2 regions of the Erwinia sp. TECH1 genome follow, and region 2 is predicted to be linked to the other one. Evidence: predicted binding sites of a transcription regulator. Region 2 holds the regulator's gene; the other holds the start of a gene.

Region 1 (4,424 bases), 4.3 Mb from region 2:
TGTAGATTTTTTCCAGCGACGCGGTGGTCGGGATGTTGCGCTCTTTCAGATAGTCGAGCAGCGCCTCACGGGAACGCAGGTTCCACTCGCGCCATGGCGCAACCACTTTCAGCTGTGGGGCCAGCGCGGTGTAGGTGGTTTCGAAACGCACCTGGTCGTTGCCTTTACCGGTTGCGCCGTGGCACAGCGCATCCGCGCCGACTTTCAGCGCCAGCTCAACCTGCGCTTTGGCGATAATAGGGCGCGCCATCGACGTGCCCAGCAGATAAGTACCTTCATACAGCGCGCCGGTTTGCAGCACGGGATAGACGTAATCGCTGATGAATTCTTCACGCAGATCCACTACGTGGCATTCGGAAGCGCCGGACTGCAACGCTTTCTGCTCAACGCCTTCCAGATCGCCACGCTCCTGGCCGATATCGGCCACGAAGGCGACCACTTCACAGCCGCCGTAGTTCTCTTTCAGCCACGGAATAATCGCGGAGGTATCCAGACCGCCAGAGTAAGCCAGAACGATTTTTTTGATGCTTTTATCTTGCATTGTCATTTCCTTGAACCGGTTAAGCGAGGATCCGGGTGCCAATCGACACGCCGTTAAATAGGGTTGGTAGCTGTTCGGCATGACGCCAGCTGGCGATATCGACCGGACGGCCCAGCGTGCGGGCGGCATCCAGCGCGGCGTTGACTTTAACAATCATGCCGTCGGTAATGATGCCCTGGGCGATCAGCTGTTCCGCCAGCGCCGTCGTCATCTCTTCGATGCGCTGGCCTTTGCCGTCCAGAATGCCGCTGACGTCGGAGAGCAGCACCAGATCGGCACCCAGCGTCGAGGCCAGCGCGGTGGCGGCCTGGTCGGCGTTGACGTTCATCAGCTTGCCGTCTTCGGTGATGCCGATAGAGCTGATCACCGGCAGGTAGCCTGCTTCCAGCAGCGTAGTAATGAGTTTGGGATTGCCCGGCGTCGCCTGGCCCACGTGGCCCAGCTCTTCATCAAAAGCCGCCACGTTGACGCTGCCACCGTCGCCCAGGCACAGGCCAACGGCATCAATACCGTGTTTTTTCGACCAGGCCAGCAGCGTTTTATTGGCGGTGCCCGCCAGCGCGCCGGTAATGATGTCGATCTGATCGGCTGGCGTGACGCGCAGGCCGTTTTTCTTTTTCACCGGCAGCGCCAGCTTCTTCATCAGCTCGTCGACCAGGCAGCCGCCGCCGTGAACGATCAGCAGCGGGCGCTGATGGGTTTCGCGGTACGCCACCAGTGCGTCAAACAGGCGCGCCAGCGCCTCTTCGCTATCCAGCAACACGCCGCCGAGTTTAATAATTAAAGGATTGGTCATGGGCTTTCTCACTGATTAAATAAGCGACTGCGTTTCCGGGAAGCCGAAACGAATATTCATACACTGCACCGCCTGCGACGACGCGCCTTTCAGCAGGTTATCTTCCGCTGAGACGATAATCGCGTGCTCGCCCTGCACGGCAAAGCCGATATCGCAGAACGGCAGGCCGACCACGCCTTTGATCGACGGCACGCCTTTATCATAGACACGCACCAGCGGCTTATCGTGATAGGCGTTATGGAACGCTTCCGCCACGTCTTCACGCGTTACGCCCGCCTTCAGCCGACAGGTGGTGGTGGCCAGGATGCCGCGCGGGAAGTTGCCCAGGTGCGGCGTGAAGATCACCGGCACGCCAAGATGCGCGGCGATTTCCGGCTGGTGACGATGGGTGAAAATGCCATAAGGCTGCAGGCTGACCTCGCAGAAACTGGTGGTCACGGACGCTTTGCGTCCTGCGCCGCTGACGCCGCTGGTGGCGTTGATCACCGGCCACTGCGCTTCGTTCAGCAGATCCGCCGCAATCAGTGGCTTCAGCGCCAGCTGCGCGGCGGTCGGATAGCAGCCCGGCACGGCAATCAGCTGCGCTTCTTTTAGCTGGCTCTGCTGCCATTCGGCCAGGCCATACACGGCCTTTGCCAGCCACGCTTTATGCTGATGCGGGAAGCCGTAATAGTCGGTGAAGAAGCTCTCTTCGTTGACGCGGAACGCGGCTGACAGATCGAACACCACGCAGCCGGCGGCCAGGAATTCAGGCGCCAGGTCATGACTGACTTCGTGCGCCGTCGCCAGAAACACCACGTCCACTTTGTCGGCGAACTCTGCCGCGCTTGTCAGCGGCTGCAGCGGCATGTCCAGGATGCCTTTCAGCTGCGGATGCAGATCGGAAAGCAATTTTCCGGCGTCAGGGCTTTGCGCTGATACCGCTAAAGCGGTTATGTTCACCTGAGGGTGACGGTTCAGGTAGGTCGCAAGCTCTACGCCAGCATAGCCACTGGCACCAACAATCAGCGTATTTAACATCGGACACCTTATAACGGTCTCGGGTTTCGGGTGACGGCTTCATGCCGTATTCCCACGCGGTTAGCGCCGGTTATGCAGGAAATCTGGTTTCCATCCCCACGCCATTAATGTATTTTTATTCACTATTAATGCATGAATATTGATACTATCCTAACGCAAGGACTGTCAACAGTGAAGACAAAATTACCGCCTTTTATTGAGCTTTACCGTGAGTTGATCGCCACGCCGTCCATCAGCGCCACCGACAGCGCGATGGATCAGAGTAATGAAGCTTTAATCAGTTTGCTGGCAGGCTGGTTCCGCGATATTGGCTTTGAGGTGGAAGTGCAGCCGGTTCCCGGCACGCGCCATAAATTTAATATGCTGGCCCGTACCGGCAGCGGCGCTGGCGGCCTGTTGTTGGCTGGTCACAGCGACACCGTGCCGTTCGACGATGGTCGCTGGACGCGCGATCCCTTTGCGTTAACCGAACACGATAACAAGCTGTATGGCCTGGGCACCGCCGATATGAAAGGCTTCTTCGCCTTTATCCTTGATGCGCTGCGCGATGTTGACGTGAAAAAGCTGGCGAAACCGCTCTACGTGCTGGCGACCGCCGATGAAGAAACCACGATGGCGGGCGCGAAATATTTCTCTGAAAACGCCACAGTGCGGCCCGACTGCGCCATTATCGGCGAGCCTACCTCGCTACAGCCGGTACGGGCGCACAAAGGCCATATGTCGAACGTGATCCGCATTGAAGGCCAGTCGGGCCATTCCAGCGATCCTTCACGCGGGGTCAACGCCATTGAGCTGATGCATGAGTCCATCACGCAGCTGATGGCGCTGCGCGACACGCTGAAAACGCGCTATCGTCACGACGGTTTTGCCATTCCTTATCCCACCATGAACTTTGGCCATATCAGCGGCGGCGATGCGGCAAATCGCATTTGCGCCTGCTGCGATCTGCATATGGATCTGCGGCCGCTGCCGGGCCTGACGCTGAACGAGCTGGAAGGCTTGATTAACGAGGCGCTGGCGCCCGTCAGCGAACGCTGGCCGGGCCGCGTCAACGTCAGCCAGCTGCATCCGCCGATCCCCGGCTATGAATGTCCGGCCGATCATCGGCTGGTCAAAGTGGTGGAAAAGCTGTTGGGCACGGAAACCAGCATCGTGAACTACTGCACCGAAGCGCCGTTTATTCAGGAACTGTGCCCGACGCTGGTGTTAGGGCCAGGTTCGATTAACCAGGCGCACCAGCCGGATGAATATCTTGATACCGCTTTTATTAAACCTACCCGCGAATTGATTACGCAGGTCGTACAGCATTTTTGCAATCACTGAGTGAAAAGCGGGGCATTTAGCCAGTAAAACGGCCTTTTACCCCGGCTTTATCATTTGTTTCTCGATAAGAATAACTTATCTCGCTGCGTCGCTGTTAAATTTCTTAAATTACCGCAAGTTAGCGACAGGTTTGCACACGTTTAAGTCAATTGACGGATGGACGGGAACGTGGCTAGATAAAAGGCAATGTTATACCGGCGACGGTAGAGAGTGATAAAAATAACGGTCAGGGGTCATATGAACGAACAATATTCCGCAATGCGAAGTAATGTCAGTATGCTCGGCAAACTGCTCGGGGATACGATTAAGGATGCGCTTGGCGAGAACATCCTGGATCGGGTGGAAACCATCCGTAAGCTCTCCAAGTCTTCCCGCGCGGGAAACGACGCCCACCGTAAAGAGCTGCTTACCACGCTGCAAAATTTATCCAATGACGAACTGCTGCCGGTGGCGCGCGCCTTCAGCCAGTTTCTGAACCTGACCAACGTCGCCGAGCAGTACCACACCATATCGCCCAAGGGCGAAGGCGCCAATCACCAGGAGCTGCTGGCGAAAACCTTCGAGCGCCTGAAGCAGCAGCCCAACCTGACGGAAGCCAAAATTCGCGAGGCTATCGAATCGCTTTCTCTGGAGCTGGTGCTGACCGCACACCCGACGGAGATCACCCGCCGCACGCTGATCCACAAGCTGGTCGAGGTCAACAGCTGTCTGAAACAGCTGGATCACAACGATCTTTCCGACTAC
Region 2 (4,424 bases):
AGCGATCGTTTTTCACTGGGCGATCGGCTTATTACCGATTTGGACAGCCTGTGGGAAGTGGTGAGCGACAGATCGCTGCCGTTACCGCTGGAGATCGAATTTGTGCATCTTGGCACAGGCCAGAGACGGCGCTACGGCGCGTTGATCCTGCTGTTTGACGAAGCGGAGGAAGAGCTGGAAGGGCAGCTACGATTTAACGTGCGCTGAAACGAAAAAAGGCCCCGGCGAACGGGGCCAAAAGGTTCGTCATATAACCGTCAGGGTAACGGTGACGAGGAATTACTTATACAGCTCGGCGGTGACGTGCCAGGTGTTGTCGTTACGCGCTTCGATAACGCGATAGGCGCTGGCGCCTTGTTCATCCGCTTTCTGCGACAGCTGCTGACGAATATCCATCGGTGCGCCCGCCACGCCGCCTAATGAAATGGTGCCGGCGGATTGTAGATGCTGCGATTGCTCTGCGTTAACCAGCTGTGCAGCTGAAGCGCCGAAGGAAAGTACGGAGAGCAGGCTTAATACGGCTAAAGTTGTTTTCATGATTTTCTTCCTCATTGTCCTCAACAACCCGCGTCTGAAACCTGTCAGGTCGTCGATATAGCGGCAGGCTTTACGCCTGCCCGTCGCCCATCTTATTTATAAAGTTCTGCGGTCGCGTGATAGTTGCCGTTGTTGTAGGCCTCAATCACCCGATACGATTTCGCGCCCTGTTCGTCGGCTTTCTGTGAAAGCTGCTGACGGATGGTGGTTGGCGCGCCGTCGATGCCGCTAACGCTGATGGTACCCATAGACTGCAGATTTTCGTTGGCAACCTGCTGATCGGTTACCAGGTTGGCAGCGCTGGCGCCGAAAGAGAGAACGGAAGCCAGGCTTAGTGCAGCGATAGTAAATTTCGTGTTCATAACAGATGCTCCAGAAGTAGGGCGATAACCGAAAGGGCTAAAAAACTTTTATTATTCTTGGGGTTATCGTCAGAGTTAGGTTGATTATTTGTACAGCTCAGCCGTAGCGTGATAGTTGCCGTTTAAATAGGCCTCGACCACACGGTAGGCTTTAGCGCCCTGAGCGTCGGCTTTCTGGCTCAGCTGGGCATTGATATCCATAGGGGATGCGCTGACGCCGCTCACGCTAACGGTGCCGATCGATTGCATGTTTTGCGCCTGATCCGCGTTAACAGATTCAGCTGCAAAAGCACCAAAAGAGAGCAGAGAGAGCAGGCTGGCGGCAGCCACGGTAGTTTTTACGTTCATGAAAATTTTCCTCGTCATTATTTTTATCGTGTTGTTAGTGTGATTCACATCACGAAAAGGATTATAGATCTGATAACGTAAAATATTAATAGCAGGCTAATAATGTTTTGTTGCGATATTTAAGCCGTTAACCACTTTTTAATAACGTTCAGTTATAAAAAACGCTTATAAGTTGCTCTGGCTGCGTTAAATATGCGTAAAAACATTGAGATAGATCAATTTAACTATTTGTGCGCTTCTTTGTGGCAGATCACACTGCGAGACGGGAGTCCATAAAGTTTAACGGCGATGTCAGCGCAATAAGCCAGTGTATTATGCTGTTTTTAACGGAGTGGAGAGAGAAAAGACAACGCGCCAACGGTCGCCGGCGCGCGGGGAAAACGATAAAGAACTGCATAAAAACCGGCGGCTTATAGTTCCTGATCGAATAATTTCAGGACGGAATCACGCAGGTGTCTGATGGTAACGTGGCGGGCTGGGGTAATGAAAATCGTGTCGTCACCGGCGATGGTGCCGAGGATGCCTTCGGGCTTGCCCAGCGAGTCCAGCATGCGGGCAATCAGCTGCGCCGCGCCAGGGCTGGTATGGATCACAATCAGCGCGTCATTATAATCGATATCAAGCACCAGATTCTTGAGCGGGCTGCTGGTGGTCGGCACGCCCAGCTCGGCAGGCAGACAGTAAACCATTTCCATTTTGGCGTTGCGCGTGCGCACGGCGCCAAAGCGGGTCAGCATCCGCGAAACCTTGGACTGGTTGATATTATCAAAGCCCTGTTCCTGGAGCGCAGTGACGATCTCGCCCTGCGAGCTAAATTTTTCTTCTTTTAATAAGGCCTTAAACGCCTTAATCAGATCTTCTTGTTTTGCTGGATTACGCATAGTTTTTCGCTAAAGGTCGCAAGAGAATTCCCGGCTGGGATAACTTCTTATTATGCACTTTTTTGCATTTTTATGCAAATTAAGCCTCTTTTTTACACCCTGTTAACGTTCGTTGCCAGATCGCGGCCGTGAAAAATTCGCCTTATTCCGCGACGTCGCGCACAATAAGTGAACAGATTGTTATAAAATTGATGTTGTTTGGCTAAGTATTAACGGTGTAGTGTAACGTTGACCGCGTTGCCTGCAGCCTCGAATGGCCTTACCGGGCATATTGCGGTCAGTCTCTGTCGCTTTATCCTGTATGATGCGCCGTCGTGCATGAGGGTAAATGCTGTCGCTCAGGCCTCGCAGGTCAGATATGCTCATAAGCAAATGATTCCACGGCACTTCCCCCTCAAAATAATAAGGAGTTTAGGATGAAAGTTGCAGTTCTCGGCGCGGCTGGCGGCATTGGCCAGGCCCTTGCTCTTCTGCTTAAAACCCAGCTTCCGGCAGGTTCAGATCTCTCACTGTACGATATCGCTCCCGTGACGCCCGGCGTGGCTGTCGATCTGAGCCACATCCCTACTGCGGTGAAAATCAAAGGCTTTAGCGGTGAAGACGCGACGCCAGCCTTGCAGGGCGCTGACGTAGTCCTGATCTCCGCAGGCGTAGCGCGTAAGCCTGGTATGGACCGCGCAGACCTGTTTAATGTTAACGCCGGTATCGTGCGCAATCTGATTGAGCAGGTCGCCGCTACCTGTCCAAAAGCGCTGATCGGCATCATTACTAACCCCGTTAACACCACCGTGGCTATCGCCGCCGAGGTGCTGAAAAAAGCGGGCGTCTATGACAAGAACAAACTGTTCGGCGTGACCACGCTGGATATTATCCGCTCCAATACCTTTGTCGCCGAGCTGAAGGGCAAAGATCCGGCGGCGCTGAACGTGCCGGTGATTGGCGGCCATTCCGGCGTCACTATCCTGCCGCTGCTGTCGCAGGTGCCGGGCGTAAGCTTTACGGATCAGGAAGTGGCCGATCTGACTAAACGTATCCAGAACGCGGGTACAGAAGTGGTTGAGGCAAAAGCCGGCGGCGGGTCTGCCACGCTGTCAATGGGCCAGGCCGCAGCGAAATTTGGTCTGTCGCTGGTGCGTGCCCTACAGGGTGAAAGCAACGTGGTGGAGTGCGCCTACGTTGAAGGCGACGGCGCGCATGCTCGCTTTTTCGCTCAGCCGCTGCTGCTGGGGAAAAACGGCGTTGCGGAGCGTAAGCCCATCGGCGCTTTGAGTACGTTTGAAGAGCAGGCGCTACAGAACATGCTGGAGACGCTGAAGAAAGATATCGCTCAGGGCGAAGAGTTCGTGAAGTAAGCCACTCAGGGCCAGCTTTCGCTGGCCCTTGCCGTTTAGCTGCCCGGATATTCCAGTACGGTAATTTGCAGCGTCATCTTGCGATCGTTACGCAAAATATCCACATCAATCGCCGTTCCCGGACGGATTTCCGCCACCTGGTCCATGGTTTCCAGCGCGGAAACCGCAGGCTTATGGTTCACGCTGACGATGACGTCGTTCACCTGCAGGCCTGCTTTCGCCGCCGGCCCGCCCTGCGCCACGTTGGTCACCACAATGCCCTGAACGTGATCGATGCTGCCGTTCTGGCCATGCATTTGCGGAATTTCACGTCCGCTGATGCCGATAAACCCACGGATAACGCGGCCGTCGCGGATAAGCTTGTCCATGATTTTCGCCGCCAGCGCGGTAGGGATGGCAAAACCGATGCCTTCCGGCGTTTCGCCATCGTTGCTTTTATCGAACGACAGCGTGTTAATGCCCATCAGTTCGCCCAGTGAGTTAATCAGCGCGCCGCCGGAGTTGCCTTTATTAATAGAGGCATCGGTTTGCAGGAAGTTCTGATAGCGGGAAGGGCTGAGGCCTACGCGGCCGGTCGCGCTGATGATGCCCTGCGTAACCGTCTGGCCAATGTTGTAAGGGTTGCCTATCGCCATCACCAGATCGCCGATATGCGCCACTCGCTTAGGATTAACAGGAATAACCGGCAGGCCGGAAGCGGTGATCTTCAGCACGGCCAGATCGGTCAGGCTGTCCGAGCCTACCAGCATGGCTTCAAAAATTCGGCCATCCTGCAGCGCGACGATAATCTGATCGGCATCGTTAATCACATGCTTGTTGGTCAGGATATAGCCCCGCCCGTCCATAATCACGCCCGAGCCCAGCGTGCGGATTTCCAGGTTATGGGCCGACGCGTTGGCGCTGCGATTATAGACGTTCACCACCGCAGGCGCGGCGCGGCGCAC

Evidence for each region. The regulator ArgR, encoded in region 2, controls arginine synthesis, uptake and breakdown. The targets are predictions, from matches to a motif close to ANTGAATAAAAATACANT.
Region 1: argC (N-acetyl-gamma-glutamyl-phosphate reductase) is a predicted target of ArgR. The motif match lies at 2,464-2,481, and genes of this name have one in related genera.

What each region holds. Positions count from the first base shown of each region.
Region 1 covers NZ_JBSRZK010000001.1:16,238-20,661, forward strand. Annotated here, with positions in the region: gene ACVWZ0_RS00070 (argininosuccinate synthase) at 1-541, opposite strand, end outside; gene argB (acetylglutamate kinase) at 561-1,337, opposite strand; gene argC (N-acetyl-gamma-glutamyl-phosphate reductase) at 1,353-2,357, opposite strand; gene argE (acetylornithine deacetylase) at 2,529-3,680, shown strand; gene ppc (phosphoenolpyruvate carboxylase) at 3,918-4,424, shown strand, end outside.
Region 2 covers NZ_JBSRZK010000001.1:4,271,021-4,275,444, reverse strand. Annotated here, with positions in the region: gene ACVWZ0_RS20045 (barstar family protein) at 1-207, shown strand, start outside; gene yhcN (peroxide/acid stress response protein YhcN) at 280-537, opposite strand; gene yhcN (peroxide/acid stress response protein YhcN) at 630-899, opposite strand; gene yhcN (peroxide/acid stress response protein YhcN) at 984-1,247, opposite strand; gene argR (transcriptional regulator ArgR) at 1,658-2,128, opposite strand; gene mdh (malate dehydrogenase) at 2,545-3,480, shown strand; gene degS (outer membrane-stress sensor serine endopeptidase DegS) at 3,516-4,424, opposite strand, start outside.